Regions from separate parts of the Mesorhizobium sp. M0077 genome, predicted to be linked through region 2. Evidence: predicted binding sites of a transcription regulator. Region 2 holds the regulator's gene; each other region holds the start of a gene.

Region 1 (5,031 bases), on a different contig from region 2:
GGTGCCCATGTGGAAGCCGAACGGGTCCTCGACGAAGCCGAGGCCGGCCTCGCCGGTCAGCGTGACCGGGCTGTCGTCGCCATAGACCTTGAGCACGTCTTGCGCCGGATGGCCGACCAGCAGCGTCAGCTGGTGCTTGAGGCTGCGCCTGTTGTGGCTGGCTTTGACATAGACATGCGGGCCGGTGCCGGCATCGCAGGGCTTGAGATAGAAGAAGAATTTCAGCATCCGCCAGTCGTCGAGATCGAAATGATATTTGCCGAGCGAGGCAAGGTTCTTGTCGGCGTCGGAAGCCTCGCCGGTCGGAAAGCTCCACCAGACACGCGTGGTGATCAGCTTTGCCTGCCCGCCCAGATAGTGCTGGGCGATGTCGAGCAGCAGCGGGTCGTTCTGGATGGCGAGTGCCGCCTTGCAGCCGAGGATGCGCTCGAAATAGTGTCCGCTGAGCAAAGAGCGGCCGAACCGCTTCTCGGCTTCTGCGTGTTCTCCGGGCATGAATTCGAGCCGGCGGTCGAAATTGCCGAAGCACGGCGTGCTCTGAGCAAAGCTGGCGATCTCTTCGTGGATTGCCTGCGGAAGGACCAGTCCGGAGAACAGGCCATCGGCGCGCAGCGCCGCGACGATCGACTTGAGGTCGACGCCCCTGAACATCGTCGCTCCGGCACTCTGCGCGGGGCGCGCGGCTTTGGCGCCAAGCCAGTGCAGTTTGCGCGCCGGCATGGTGCGGGCAAGCACGAACATCGGCAGCCATGCGGGATTTTCGCGCAGGTCGGACAGATAGGTCGGGATACGCACCGCAATGCGGCGGAGCAGGCTGCCGTTGCGGGCAATGGCTTCCAGACTGGGGGCGCCGGATTTGTCAGGGGACGAAAGGTTCATCGGGGTCCTCAGATATGAACGGCAGCAACGACGACGCGGCGCTTGCTTACCGCTCCGGCACTACCCAAACCCCGATATCCCGCATCAACGGAATGCTAATCCCGCGTCAGCTTTTGTGCAATGCACAATAGGTTTTTGCGGCGAAAAAGAGGGATGGTGCTGCGACCGTGCCAATGCGGATGAGACGCCGACGCTGCCCCTCATCCGCCCTTCGGGCACCCTTCTCCCTGGGAACGGGAAAAGGGAGAAACATCACTTCTTCGGCGCCAGCCAGATTTCGGCGTCGAGCCGCCTGGTGGCGAGACCGCGCGCAAGGGCTTCGGCGCTGTGCGCGTTCTTCGACAGGGCAGCGGCCTGGCGCTTGCTGATGACCAGCCCTTCGGCCAGCGCCCGGTTGCCCGAAAACACCCGTGACAGGAACGGCGTGCGGCTGCCGCGCGCACGGGAAAAGCGCGCCGGCATGGTTTGCCGCGCCGTGTGAGCGACAACGTCGTCGATCCAGCCCTCCGCCAGCCTTGCGCCGGGTTCCAGAAACAGCAGCCAGTCACCCTTCGCCTGCCTGATTCCCGCGGCAATGCCGCCGGCCACGAAGTGGCAGCCGGCATGATCGGCAACCCGATGCGTCTGGTCGGTCGAGCCGGTGTCGCAGACGATGACATCGCGCACCACGCCCTCGACCGCGCCGCCGATCAACGAGGCGAGCGTGCGGGCAAGGCCTTCTTCGTCATCCCGGGTTTCGATGAGAACGCTGAGCATTTTTAGCCGAATAGCGGAAAGCCCGGCGCAGCGCCAGTTTTGCATGGCCCAACGAAAAAGTTCTTGCTTTGTTCTCATCAGCGAAATAGGATTATTTTCATGAACAGAGCGATTCGACAGCCAGCCGACAGTCCTTGGGAAAGGGCCAAAATGGAACATATCGTGCGTGCGGACATTGCTGCTTTCGGAGCAGGGCGAGCCGAGATGGCCAATGCGATGATCGAACAGAGCGGCATGCGCGTCCGTCCGGATCGCAACCGCGGCCGTTCCGCGGGCATCAACCCGTCCGGCCGGTTCGAGCCGGTCAGCCGGGATGTGTTCGACGACGGCTGGAATTCGCTGGAGGAATTGCCGCCGTTCAAGACCGAAGTGCAGGTCGAGAAGCCGCGCACCATCATCACCCGCAACGAATCGCCCGACATTTCCTTCGACCGCTCGATCAACCCCTATCGCGGCTGCGAGCATGGCTGCGTCTATTGTTTCGCCCGGCCGACGCATTCCTTCATGGGCCTGTCGCCGGGGCTGGATTTCGAAGCGAAGCTGTTTGCCAAGCCGGATGCGGCGCGGCTGCTCGACAAGGAACTGTCGAAGGATGGCTATCAGCCGCGCACCATCGCGATCGGCACCAACACCGATCCCTACCAGCCGATCGAGAAACAATACCGGGTTATGCGCGAGATCCTCGAAGTGCTGGAGGCGCGCGGCCATCCGGTCGGCATCGTCACCAAATCCCATCTGGTGACGCGCGACATCGACATCTTGTCGCGCATGGCCGAACGGGGCTTGGCCAAGGTGGCGCTGTCGGTGACAACGATGGACCGCATGCTGGCGCGCACCATGGAGCCACGCGCGTCGACGCCGACCAAGCGGCTTGAGGCGATCCGGCAGCTTTCCGATGCCGGCATTCCGGCCTCTGTCATGGTGGCGCCGATCATTCCCGGCCTGACCGACCAGGAGATGGAGCGCATCCTCGATTCGGCACGCGCCGCAGGCGCCCGCGAGGCCGGCTATGTCATCCTGCGCCTGCCGCTCGAGGTGGCGCCGATCTTCAAGGACTGGCTGCTGCGCCATTATCCCGACCGCTATCGGCACGTGATGTCGCTGATCCGTTCGATGCGCGACGGCAAGGACTATGATTCGGAATGGGGCAAGCGGATGAAAGGCGCCGGCCCCTATGCCTGGCAGATCGGCCGGCGCTTCGAGATCACGGCCAAGCGGCTCGGCCTCAACGCCGAGCGGCGCACGCTCCGAACCGACCAGTTTGTCGCCGCCGCCAAGGCGACCGAGCAGCTGATGCTGCTCTGAGAGTAGCGCCTGCCCTGCCCTCGTGGCTGTCAGGCGACCCAAGAATCCCGTCCGGCCTGTCCCCCGGCCTGCAGACGGTGCCCTCCCGGTCTTGCCCCACTCGACCTTGGAGGGACTTGCGGAGAATCGGAGCCGATGCGAACCTCGCCGCAACATGGCTCGCGCACGTTCCGATTCTCCGCTTCTTTTCGAAATCGTCGAAAAGCCCGACTTCTCCTTCGAGACGAAGGCGATGGCGGAAGGCCTGTGGCCGGTGGCAGGCATGGACGAGGCCGGCCGCGGTCCGCTGGCCGGGCCGGTGGTGGCGGCGGCCGTGATCCTCGATCCCGCCAACATTCCCGACGGGCTCGACGATTCCAAACGGCTCAACCATTTGCAGCGCGAGGCGCTGTTCCTGAAAATCCTGGGGTCAGCGCTCGGCGTGTCGATGGCCTCGGTCAGCGCCGAAGGCATTGACGGCAGCAACATCCTCAAGGCCAGCCTGGAAGCCATGCGCCGCGCCCTTGCCGGCCTGCCGATCCAGGCGAAGCTGGCGCTGGCCGATGGCCGCGATGTGCCGCCGGGCCTCCTCTGCGAAGGCCGCGCGCTGATCAAGGGCGACCAGCGCTCGCAATCGATCGCCGCCGCCTCGATCGTCGCCAAGGTGATGCGCGACCGCATGATGTGCGGCTGCGGCAGCCATCACGAGCGCTACGGGTTCGAGGTCCATATGGGCTACGCCACCGTGCGGCACCGCACCGCGATCGAAGCGCATGGGCCGGTGGCAAGGCTGCACCGGGCATCATTCGCGCCGTTCAGGCTGGGTGGGGTTGAGGTGGTGGAAGAAGAAGGGTTTGTCGGGTTGGACAGCTAATCTCCCCCCTTGAGGGGGAGATGGCCGGCAGGCCAGAGGGGGTCGCGCGCGTGAAGTGCTAGCCCTTCTTGGTCGCAGAAAGAGCGTCGCGCCTGGTCGAACGGACCCCCTCTGTCGCCTTTGGCGACATCCCCCCCTCGAGGGCCCTCGAGGGGGAGATCAGGCGCACCACCGCCTTCGCCAATCTCCGTCGCCGCTCAACAAAAAAGCCGCCAGGTTGCCCGGGCGGCTTGATGTCAGCGAGTTAACCCCGCTCAGTTCAGCCTGGCCTTCACGTCCTGCAGCGCGGACTTGAACAGGTCGGCGCCGGCCTTGGCGTCGATCTTGCCGGCAAGCAGCGTGCGGGCCGCCTCGACGGCGATGTCGACGGCGCTGGCGCGCACTTCGGCGACGGCTTCGCGCTCGGCCTGGCCGATCTTCTGCTCGGCAAGCGCAGTGCGACGGGTGACATAGTCTTCGGTCTTCTTGTGCGCCTCGGCGGCAAGCATGTCGGCCTCGCGCTTGGCGGCAGCGACGATGGCTGCGGCCTCCTGCTCGGCTTCCTTGCGCTTCTTCTGGTATTGGCCGAGCAGTTGCTGGGCCTCTTCGCGCAACCGGCGGGCTTCCGCAAGCTCGTCGCTGATCTTGGTCGCACGGGCGTCGAGCGACTTGGCGATCAGGCCTGGCACCTTGATGTAAACGGCAACGCCGAGGAAAATGACGAGGGCAACCGTTGCCCAAAGCGTTGCGAGAGATGTGGCGTCCATGATGTGCTCCTCACCGGGCCACGGATTTGACCGCAGCCGAGATCTCGGCCTTGCTCGTCTTGCCGCCGACAAGCGCATCGACGATGGCTGAAGCGGTGTCCTCGGCAATCATGCCGACTTCCTTCATGGCGTTGGCCTTGATGGAAGCAATGCTGGCCTCGGCCTCGCCGAGCTTCTTGTCGAGGGCGGCCTCGACCTTCTTGCGGGCAGCCTCGGCTTCAGCCTTGGCAGCGTCGTTGGCCTGCTGGCCGATCGCGTTGGCCTTGGCCTTGGCTTCCGCCAGTTCCTGCTCGTAAGCGGCAACGGCGGCGTCGGCCTCGCCCTTCAGCTTGGCGGCCTGGTCGAGGTCCTGCGTGATGCGATCGCTGCGGACGTCGATGATGCCGCCAAGGCGCGGCATCACCACCTTCTTCAGGAACAAATAGAACAGCCCGAACGTGATCGCCAGCCACAGAAGCTGGGACGGAAACGTCGCCGGATCGAATGGCGGGA
Region 2 (5,031 bases):
GTGGACGCGACCGCACGGACTTTCGCGCTTTGCGCGTTCATGTAGCATAGGAGGTCTGGGGCGCAAGGGGCAGACCCGATGGCTGGACGTGGCCGGGGCACGAAGGAAGGCGAAGGCGCCGAGGCAAGCGTCAGCGAACGCTCGCTGTTTGCCGATAGTCCCTATGCCGAGCCGCTGCCCCTCGCGCTGCCTGAGCCGCATCCCGGCGTCGCTCCTGCGCTGCCCGGTCACGCGTTGCCGGCGCAAGTCACAGCGCCCGGATCTATCGCCCGTCTGCGCAGACGGCTTCGCCGTCCGTCATGGCCCGCGCTCCGCCGCAGCCTTGCCGTGGCCGCCAACACGGAGCTCGACCGGGGCGTCGCCTTCCTGCTGGTGCCGGTTTTCCTGGCGGCCGGCGTCATCATTTATTTCTCGCTGGCCGGCGAGCCCGGCTTTGCGCAGCCAATCGCCATTGTGGTGCTGGCGACATGTTGCGCTGTCGCCACGCGACCTCGGCCGAGGACGCATCTGTTCTGCATGGCCGCGATGCTGTGCGCGCTCGGCGTCGTCGCCGCCAAAGTCGAGACCTGGCGCGCCGGAACGCAGATGCTCGGCTCCGAGATCCAGACACGGCTGACCGGCCGCGTCGTCAGTCTCGAACAGATGGAGAGCGGGCGCATCAGGCTGACGCTTGACGTGGTTTCGACCGCTTACCCCAAGCTGCGCTACGCCCCGGAGCGGGTCAGGCTCTCGGCGCGGACCGTTCCCGCCGATATGACCGCCGGCTCCCTGATCACCGGCTATGCCAGGCTGTTGCCGCCGACCGGTCCGGTGCGGCCGGAGAGCTACGATTTCTCCTTCGACAGCTATTTCACCGGTATCGGCGGCAGCGGCTTCTTTCTCGGCAATCCGAAAACCATTGCTACGCAGGGACCGCCGCCGCTGACCGCGCGGCTTTCCTCGGCAATCGAGAACGCGCGCGAAAACATTGCCGACCATATCAGGGGCAAGATCGGCGGCGCCGAAGGCGAGATTGCCGCGGCGCTGATTGTCGGCGTGCGCGCCGGCATCCCGGACGAGGTCAACGAAGCGATGCGGCGCACCGGCATCTACCACATCATCTCCATCTCCGGCCTGCATATGGCGCTGGTTGCCGGCACCATCATGGCGTTGCTGCGCGGCGCCTTTGCGCTGTTTCCGGATTTCTCCTCGCGCCGGCCGGTGAAGAAATATGCAGCAGTGGCAGCACTCGTCTCCATCGCCGCCTATCTCGTCATTTCAGGCATCGTGGTGGCTGCCGAGCGCAGTTTCATCATGCTGGCGGTCATGCTTGTCGCCGTGCTGTTTGATCGCGCCGCACTCACCATGCGCAATCTGGCGATCTCCGCCATGGCCGTCATCCTGGTGTCGCCGCACGAGGTGGTCGGTCCCAGCTTCCAGATGTCGTTTGCCGCCACTGCCGCCCTTGTCGGCGCCTATGCCGGCTGGGCCGATTACCGCGCCGACAAGGTGAGAACGCCACCGGCAAAGCGCTCCTTCGTCGGCTTCCTGTCGCGAAAATTCGCGCTGGCCATGGGCGGCCTCGCCATGACCTCGATCATCGCCGGCAGTGCAACCTTGCTGTTCGCCATCTGGCATTTTCAGCGTGTGTCGCCGCTCAGCCTGATCGCCAATCTGGCCGTGATGCCGATTGTATCGTTGATCGTCATGCCGTTTGCCGTGCTCAGCGCGCTGGCGATGCCGTTCGGCGCCGACGGACCGTTCCTCTATGTGATGGGCAAAGGCCTGACGGCGATGATCGCCATATCGGCCTGGATTTCCGAGCGCTCGCCGGTCGATGCCGTCGGGTTGATTTCCATCCGCTCGGTGCTGCTGGTGACGGTCGCCCTCGTCATCGCCACCATGGCCACCACCTGGCTCAGGCTGGCGGCCGTGCCTTTCGCGCTGGCCGGCCTGTTGACGGTGCCGCAGGTGCTTACGCCCGACGTGCTCATATCCGAGGATGCGCATCTGGTGGCCATGCCGATCGGTGGCGGCGAACTCGCCCTCAACCGCGAACGCTCCAACGAATTCACCACGGACAATTGGAAACGGGCGCTGCGGGCCGAAACCATTATCCCACCTGAGATTTTCGAGGCAACAGATACGCGGTTCGATCTCGATCCGCTCGATCTGCCGCCCGGCTCGCCCTTCTATTGCACCGGCGATCTCTGTATCGCCCGGCACCCTTCCGGAGCCATTGTAGCGCTTGCGAAAGACCGCAAGACGGCGCGGCCGGCCTGTGCCTTCGCGAGCCTGATCGTCATCGATGACGCCACCGCCTACAATCCGTGCCGCGACCCGCTGGTCTTGGTCGTGACGAAGAAACAACTCGCCCGCGACGGCAGCGCCGCCGTCTTCTTCGATCCACAATCGGCAGCGATAGCGCCAACGATCCACTTCGCCGTCGACAAGCCTTATCGCCCCTGGCACGAGCAGCGCCGCTTCTCACGCGAAGCCCGAGGCCTGCCGCCCTACAAGCAGCGTGAAAAGTACAAACCTAAGCCGGCTCAGTAACGCCTGATCAGCCCCACCAGCTTGCCTTGCACCTTGACCCTGTCGGGGCCGAAGATGCGGGTTTCGTAGGCCGGGTTTGCGGCTTCCAGCGCGATCGAGGCGCCCTTGCGGCGGAAGCGTTTCAGGGTCGCTTCCTCGTCGTCGACCAACGCCACCACGATCTCGCCGGGGCTGGCAGTGTCGGCATTGCGGATGATGACCGTATCGCCGTCGAAAATGCCGGCTTCGATCATCGAATCGCCCTTGACCTCGAGCGCGTAGTGTTCGCCGCCCATGATCATGTCGGGCGGCACCGAGATCGAATGGGTCTGATGCTGGATGGCGTCGATCGGCACGCCGGCGGCGATGCGTCCCATCACCGGGATTGAAATCGAGGAAACGGCATCGTCATTGCCGGCAGACATCGAACGCGACGGCGAGCCCGGCTTGATCTGGCGGCCGAGACCGCCTTGGCCCATCCCGCCTTGTCCCTGGCCGCCTTGCCCTTGGCCGGCTTGACCAAGACTGCCCTGAATGACGCTCGGTGAAAACTTCCTCGCCGCGTTGAGGCCTGGCGCGATCGAGTCGGGTAGCCGCAGCACTTCCAGCGCGCGCGCCCGGTTCGGCAGCCGGCGAATGAAACCGCGCTCCTCAAGCGCTGTGATCAGTCGGTGGATGCCGGACTTGGAGGCGAGGTCGAGCGCTTCCTTCATCTCGTCGAAGGACGGCGGGATTCCGCTCTCCTTCAGGCGTTCATGGATGAACATCAGAAGCTCATGTTGTTTGCGCGTCAGCATCGCGGCCCCCAAGGGTTCTGAAACCAGAATCAGAAAAAACAAACCCAGAACAAACACTATCTGTTCCAGTTGTGTTCCGCAACCTTTTAAAGTTTAATGAATGTGTTGACGTTTTGTTCAGCGTAACGTTCGGCACCGCGAGCGGCGCTCGTAGTCGTTGGCCGGCAACGCGGTGAAACGAAGACAAAGTGCCCTGCGTCGTCGGCTATGATCGCCGCTTCCCTTTCGGACGGGGCTGCGCAGCATCCGCGCCGGGTTCGCTCTGGGCATAGACCTGCAGCGTGTAGCCGATGTGAGCGGTCATCAGAGTTTTCGCACGTTCGACGTCGCGATCGAGGGCCGCTTCCATCAGGGCGGTATGGTGTTCGATCGCCACGGCGTCGCGCAGGGCCGCCACGGCCTTCCGGTGTCCATCCGTGCGGCCGGCGGCGGCGCGCAGCGTCGGGGCCAGACCCAGAAAGCGGTGATGGCGATGCAATTGGTCGGAAATCGTTGCATTGAAGCGCAGCAGCCAGCTGGATGTCGCGGCACTGAGCAGCGCCGCATGGAAGGCATCGTGTTTTTCGTACCACCCGTCGACCGCATCATCCGATGGATCGTCGAGAACAGACCCGCACCGTGAGAGACGATAGTGGGCGGCAACGACCGCGTCTTCCCACTCACGGTCGCCCTTCTCGATCGATTCCACCAGCAGGGGCAGTTCGACCACCAGCCGCGCACGCGCCAAATCCTCGAGCTCCGCCCGAGAGACGGGAGCGACCGCAAACCCGCGGTTGCTGATGGCGGTCACAAGCCGTTCCGCCTCCAGCCGCGACAGCGCCTCGCGCAACGGCGTCCAGCCGATGCCGTAGGTGTTGCGCAGCGTGCTCAGCTTCAACGGCGCGGCAGGCGCCAGCCGGGTCGCAAGAATATCGCGCCTGAGCAGGCGATAGGCCACTTCCGTCTTCGAGGTCTGCTCGTCATCCAGCATCGTGATCCATCAGACATAAACGCTCGGCGGATCATTATATATCAAAGCCTTTCAATGGGTGAATTATATATAATGTTTGACAGCTCAAGGGCGACCACTCAAGATCGCCGGCATGTTTGGGCGGCAGGCTCCGCCGCGCGCGTTTGTCCATGGAGGGGCGCCGGATCATGAGCACGACACCCGATCTCGCTACAATCGAAGCAATGGATGCCGCCGATCCGCTGCGCTCCATGCGTGAACGCTTTGTCTTGCCGCAAGGCGTGATTTATCTCGACGGCAATTCGCTGGGTGCCGCGTCACCAGCCGTCTTCAGCGAATTGCAACAGGCCGCCACGCAGGAATGGGCGCACGACCTCATTCGCGCCTGGAACACGGCTGGCTGGTTCAACATGCCGGTGGAACTGGGAGATCAGCTCGGACGACTGATCGGCGCGGCTGACGGGCAGACGGTGGTCTGCGACACAACCTCGATCAACATCTACAAGCTGCTGCACGCCGCGCTCGGCATGCGGCCGAATCGGTCGGTCATCGTTGCCGAGGGCGACAGTTTCCCGACCGACCTCTACATGGCCGAAGGCGTCGCCTCGACCCGGCCGGGAACGCGGCTGCGGCTGGAGGGCGTCGACGCGGCCGCAATCGAGGATCTGATCGACGACAGCGTTGCCGTCATCCTGGTCAACCACGTCAACTACAAATCCGGCCAGTTGCGCGACATGGCGGCGCTGACGCGCAAGGCACATGACGCCGGCG
Region 3 (5,031 bases), on a different contig from region 2:
TGGCGCTGTATTTGGCGCCGAGATCCTGTCCGGCCTGGCGATTGATCTCGACGAAGCGGACGTTGAGCTGAACCTGCTGCGAGGACGAGATGTTGACCGAATTGATCACTTCCTCATTGCCGGAGAAGCGGCTGGCGATCTTGCTTGCCTTCTCGGCGGCGACCGCGTCATCGGCCTCGCCCGACAGCACGACGCGGCCATTGGCCGAGCCGACCTTGATCTTGGCGTCCGGCACGCTGGCGCGAATGGTGCTGGCCAGCTGGTCGGTGTCCAGCGTCACCTCGATGTCTACGGTGCCGACCAGCTGCTTGTTCTCGTCGAACAGCGCGATGCCGGTGGTGCCGAGATTGTTGCCCAGCACATAGAAGGATTTGTCGGTCAGCGGATTGACGTTGGCGATCTCCGGATCGCCGATGACGATCTGGTAGAAGGCGGCATTGGTCATGACCGTCTTCGGCTTGCCCTTGGCCACCTTGATCGACGCATTCGTTGTCGACGAGACATGGACTATATCGTTGTCGGCCTTCGCTGGCGCGCTGAGGCCGAGCATTACGGCCGCGGCAAGGCAAGCCCCCACCGCAAGCGCCCGCATTGGGCGCAGCCCTTTCGTCGTCTGAAATGCATGAAGTCCCGACATCTGTCCCGTCCTTCGCCCGGTCCCCACCGGCAGTTATTGCTGGTCCCGCGCAGGAACCTGGTATTCTTCGACCTGCGTGCCGCGCGTCACGATGATCGTCTTGAATTTCGGCTTCTCAGGCTCCTTGGTCGCGGCAGTGAACAGCGCGCCGGCAGCGGCCTGGACGCCGGAGGCGACCGATCCGCCGAAGGACGAGATGGTGGTGACGCCGTCCTTGGCGGCACCACCGTCGGCGGCCGAGCGGAGCGACAGCGACAAGGTGCCGACGGTGCGGGCAAGCGCCACTTTCTGCGCGCCTTCGGTCGTCACCTCGATGGTCACGGAATTGGCGATCTGCGGCGTGGTCTGGCGCTCGTCGGCGCCCTGTCCGACGGTCAGCACCTTGGCGTCGGAGACGACGATCTCGGAGGTAACGGTCGATCCGGCAGCGCCCTGCGCGTTCTTGGCCACTTCCTGGATTTCGCCCGCATCGCGTGTCAGCACCACGTCGACCCGGTCGCCCGGCATGACGAAGCCGCCGACGCCGGCGATCTCGTCTGTGCGGATGGTCACCGCCCGCATGCCGGGCGTCATCATGTTGGACAGCGTCGCGCGGCCGTTCGGCCCCGACAATTTGCTGATCAGCACCGGCTCGTTGATCTCGATTGGCGACAATACCACGCGGCTGCCTTCGGCGAGCAATGCATTGACTGTGGTGAACGCGCCCTGCGGCACCGAATCCTCGGACCATGGGATTTCGCTGAGCTGCGCCCGGTCAAGCTCCATGCCGTAACGCAGCGGCGCGTTGGCCACCACGATGGTCTTGAAGACGACCTTGGGGGCTGCGGGCGCCGGGATCGACGCCGTTTTCTCTTCGGCATCGGCCTTGGCCTGGCTTTTCACCCAGAAATCCGCGGCAAAGATTGAAATCGCGCCGAAGACGGCAGCGATGCCAATCATCGTTATGGCCTTGCCCCTCACAACCAACCCCTGACATTCGTGGTCTTTTGTTTTGTTGAGGCGACGCTAGGCCGCTTTGTTAAAGATTCAGGAATCGCGGCCGCCCCGCACGGACCTATTTCCGCCGGCTTGGTTATCGAAAGGTTTTAGGATAAGAAGGGTTTAATCCCCGAACGTAACAGGAACTTCCGTCGCTTGGCGCCGAAAAGCGTGGCAGTATCGACGGGTGATTCGCGGCACCGGATTCTATGGCAGGCATGGACGACAACAACGATCTTTTCGGCAATCTGGAAAAGCAGCCCCCACCGGCTCGGACACCTTCGCGCCCGGCCGACCCGCTGGTGCAGGCCACGAAGCGTCCTGCCGCGACCAAGGACGGCAGCGAGGGCTATAGCGCCGCCGACATCGAGGTGCTGGAGGGGCTGGAGCCGGTGCGGCGCCGTCCCGGCATGTATATTGGCGGCACCGACGACAAGGCGATGCACCATCTGTTCGCCGAGGTCATCGACAATTCGATGGACGAGGCGGTCGCCGGCCATGCCACCTTCATCGATGTCGAGCTGTCGGCCGACGGGTTTCTGACCGTTACCGACAATGGCCGCGGCATCCCGGTCGATCCGCATCCGAAATTCAAGAAGCCGGCGCTCGAAGTCATCATGACGACGCTGCATTCGGGCGGCAAGTTCGATAGCAAGGTCTATGAAACCTCCGGCGGTCTGCACGGTGTCGGCGTCTCGGTCGTCAATGCGCTGTCGGACCATCTCGAAGTCGAAGTCGCGCGCGGTCGCCAGCTTTACCGCCAAAGGTTCTCGCGCGGCGTTCCGGTGAGTGGGCTGGAGCAGCTCGGCGAAGTGCACAACCGGCGCGGCACCAAAATCCGCTTCCATCCCGACGAGCAGATTTTCGGCAAGGGCGCCGCCTTCGAGCCGGCACGGCTCTATCGCATGACCCGCTCGAAAGCCTATCTGTTCGGCGGCGTCGAGATCCGCTGGAGCTGCGACCCATCGCTGATCAAGGAAAAGGACCAGACGCCGGCCAAGGCGGAGTTCCATTTCCCCGGCGGCTTGAAGGACTATCTCAAGGCATCGCTCGGCGATGATTTCCAGGTGACCCGCGAAATCTTCGCCGGCAAGAGCGAGAAGCAGGGCGGCCACGGTTCGCTGGAATGGGCGGTGACCTGGTTCGGCGGTGACGGCTTCGTCAACTCCTACTGCAACACCATCCCGACCGGCGAAGGCGGCACGCATGAGGCCGGCTTTCGCAATGTGCTGACGCGCGGGCTTCGCGCCTATGCCGACTTGGTCGGCAACAAGCGCGCCTCGATCGTCACCTCCGAAGACGTCATGATCTCGGCGGCCGGCATGCTGTCGGTTTTCATCCGCGAGCCGGAATTCGTCGGCCAGACCAAGGACAGGCTGGCAACGATTGAAGCCATTCGCATTGTCGAGACCGCCATCCGCGATCCGTTCGACCACTGGCTGGCCGACAATCCGCAGGAAGCCTCCAAGCTGCTGGAATGGGTGATTGCGCGCGCCGACGAGCGGGTGCGCCGGCGCCAGGAAAAGGAAGTGTCGCGCAAGAGCGCGGTGCGCAAGCTGCGCCTTCCCGGCAAGCTCGCCGACTGCACGCAGAATGCCGCCGCGGGCGCCGAATTGTTCATCGTCGAAGGCGACTCGGCCGGCGGCTCGGCCAAGCAGGCGCGGGACCGCGCCAGCCAGGCGGTGCTGCCGCTGCGCGGAAAAATCCTCAACGTCGCCAGCGCCGGCAACGACAAGCTCGCCGCCAACCAGCAGATTTCGGACCTGATTCAGGCGCTCGGTTGCGGCACGCGCTCGAAATACCGCGATGAGGATTTGCGCTACGACCGCGTGATCATCATGACCGACGCCGACGTCGACGGCGCTCACATAGCCTCGCTGCTGATCACCTTCTTCTACCAGGAAATGCCGAACCTGGTGAATGGCGGCCATCTCTATCTGGCCGTGCCGCCGCTCTATTCGATCCGGCAAGGCGGCAAGGTTGCCTATGCCAGGGACGATGCGCACAAGGACGAGCTGTTGCGCACCGAATTCACCGGCCGCGCCAAAGTCGAGATCGGCCGTTTCAAGGGCTTGGGCGAAATGATGGCCGCGCAGCTCAAGGAAACCACCATGGACCCGAGGAAGCGCACGCTGCTCAGGGTCGATGTCATCGACGCCGTGGCGGCGACCAAGGATGCGGTCGACGCGCTGATGGGCACCAAGCCGGAAGCCCGCTTCCGCTTCATCCAAGAACGCGCCGAATTCGCCGCGACGGAAGTGCTGGATATCTGAGCGCCGGCCGACTCTTTGTTTTGACGCAGTTCCGGGCGGAAAACCGTTTCACACTTTTCCTGCAATTGCTCTAGCCTGCGCTTCCGATACGGAGACCAGCTTGTGATCTGGGCGCGGCTGAAGAGCGACTTCGAAACCAGTTTGGCGGGCCTGACGCAGCCGACGCGCTCGGATTGGATTTTCGCCCTGCGCACGGTTTCGGCCGGTCTGATCGCGCTTCTCGCTGCTTACTCGTTGAAACTCGACCACCCGCAATGGGCGATGATGACGGTCTTCATCGTCGCCCAGCCGGTCGCCGGCATGGTGCTGGCGAAAGGGTTTTACCGGCTGCTCGGCACGCTGGCCGGTGGACTTGCGGCGATCGGCATCACCTCGGTTTTCGGCACCAATCCCTGGCTGCTGGTCATGGCGCTATCCGTCTGGATTGGGCTGTGCACGCTAGTTTCGTCGCTGCTGCGCAATCCGGAAGCCTATGGCGCCGCACTTGCCGGCTATACCGCGATGATCATTGGGCTGCCGGCTTTCGGCCAGCCGCATGTGGTCGTCGATCTCGCTGTCGCGCGCTGCGCCGAGATCGTGCTCGGCATCGTCTGCGCCGGCCTGACCAGCCGGCTGATCCTGCCCAAGCTGGCCGCTGATGCCATCATCTCCAGGTTGAAGCGCAGCATCCTCGACCTCGCAACCTATGCAGGCGGCGCTTTTTCCGGCGGCGACCCGGCGACGCTGGCCGGCCTGCACCGCAAGCTGATCAGCGACGCCCAGACGCTGGCCGAGATGCGCACCTATGCTCGGCTCGAAGCACCGAGCTTCGCCACCCGCGCCCATCCGGTCCGCCTCACCATCGGTCAGCTTCTGTCGGCGCTGTCGGCGGCACGCGCGCTGCATTCGCATGCCGCGCCGAAAAGCGCAGCCCTCATTCCGGTGCGCTCCGAACTGCAGTCGCTGGTCAGCGAGCTGGCAGCCACGCCGGAGGCGCTGGACGACACGTCGCCCTGGGTGACGCGACTTGACGCCATCGCCGGCAAGGCCCGGCAAATGCCCGACGCCTCGACCGATCAGGGCGACGACAGGGTCGGCACCATAACCCGCCTCACCATCGCCGCCGATTTCGCCGAAGCCTTCAAGCAGGTGCTGCGCGGCCTC

The links. Region 2 encodes LexA, which represses DNA repair genes until DNA is damaged. Its sites were predicted from a motif close to TGTTCNNNNTGTGTTCNG; they were not measured.
Region 1: a site for LexA is predicted at 1,694-1,711, ahead of NKJ57_RS23885 (PA0069 family radical SAM protein). Genes of this name have one in related genera too.
Region 3: a site for LexA is predicted at 1,746-1,763, ahead of parE (DNA topoisomerase IV subunit B). Genes of this name have one in related genera too.

Annotation. Positions count from the first base shown of each region.
Region 1 is NZ_JAMYUL010000014.1:12,065-17,095, reverse strand. Features, by position in the region: gene NKJ57_RS23895 (hypothetical protein) at 1-879, opposite strand, end outside; gene NKJ57_RS23890 (glycosyltransferase) at 1,132-1,635, opposite strand; gene NKJ57_RS23885 (PA0069 family radical SAM protein) at 1,786-2,940, shown strand; gene rnhB (ribonuclease HII) at 3,095-3,793, shown strand; gene NKJ57_RS23875 (F0F1 ATP synthase subunit B) at 4,048-4,539, opposite strand; gene NKJ57_RS23870 (F0F1 ATP synthase subunit B) at 4,550-5,031, opposite strand, start outside.
Region 2 is NZ_JAMYUL010000002.1:24,308-29,338, reverse strand. Features, by position in the region: gene NKJ57_RS04285 (ComEC/Rec2 family competence protein) at 79-2,535, shown strand; gene lexA (transcriptional repressor LexA) at 2,529-3,311, opposite strand; gene NKJ57_RS04275 (GntR family transcriptional regulator) at 3,517-4,281, opposite strand; gene kynU (kynureninase) at 4,449-5,031, shown strand, end outside.
Region 3 is NZ_JAMYUL010000006.1:95,176-100,206, forward strand. Features, by position in the region: gene NKJ57_RS14475 (type II and III secretion system protein family protein) at 1-592, opposite strand, end outside; gene cpaB (Flp pilus assembly protein CpaB) at 671-1,576, opposite strand; gene parE (DNA topoisomerase IV subunit B) at 1,834-3,888, shown strand; gene NKJ57_RS14490 (FUSC family protein) at 3,991-5,031, shown strand, end outside.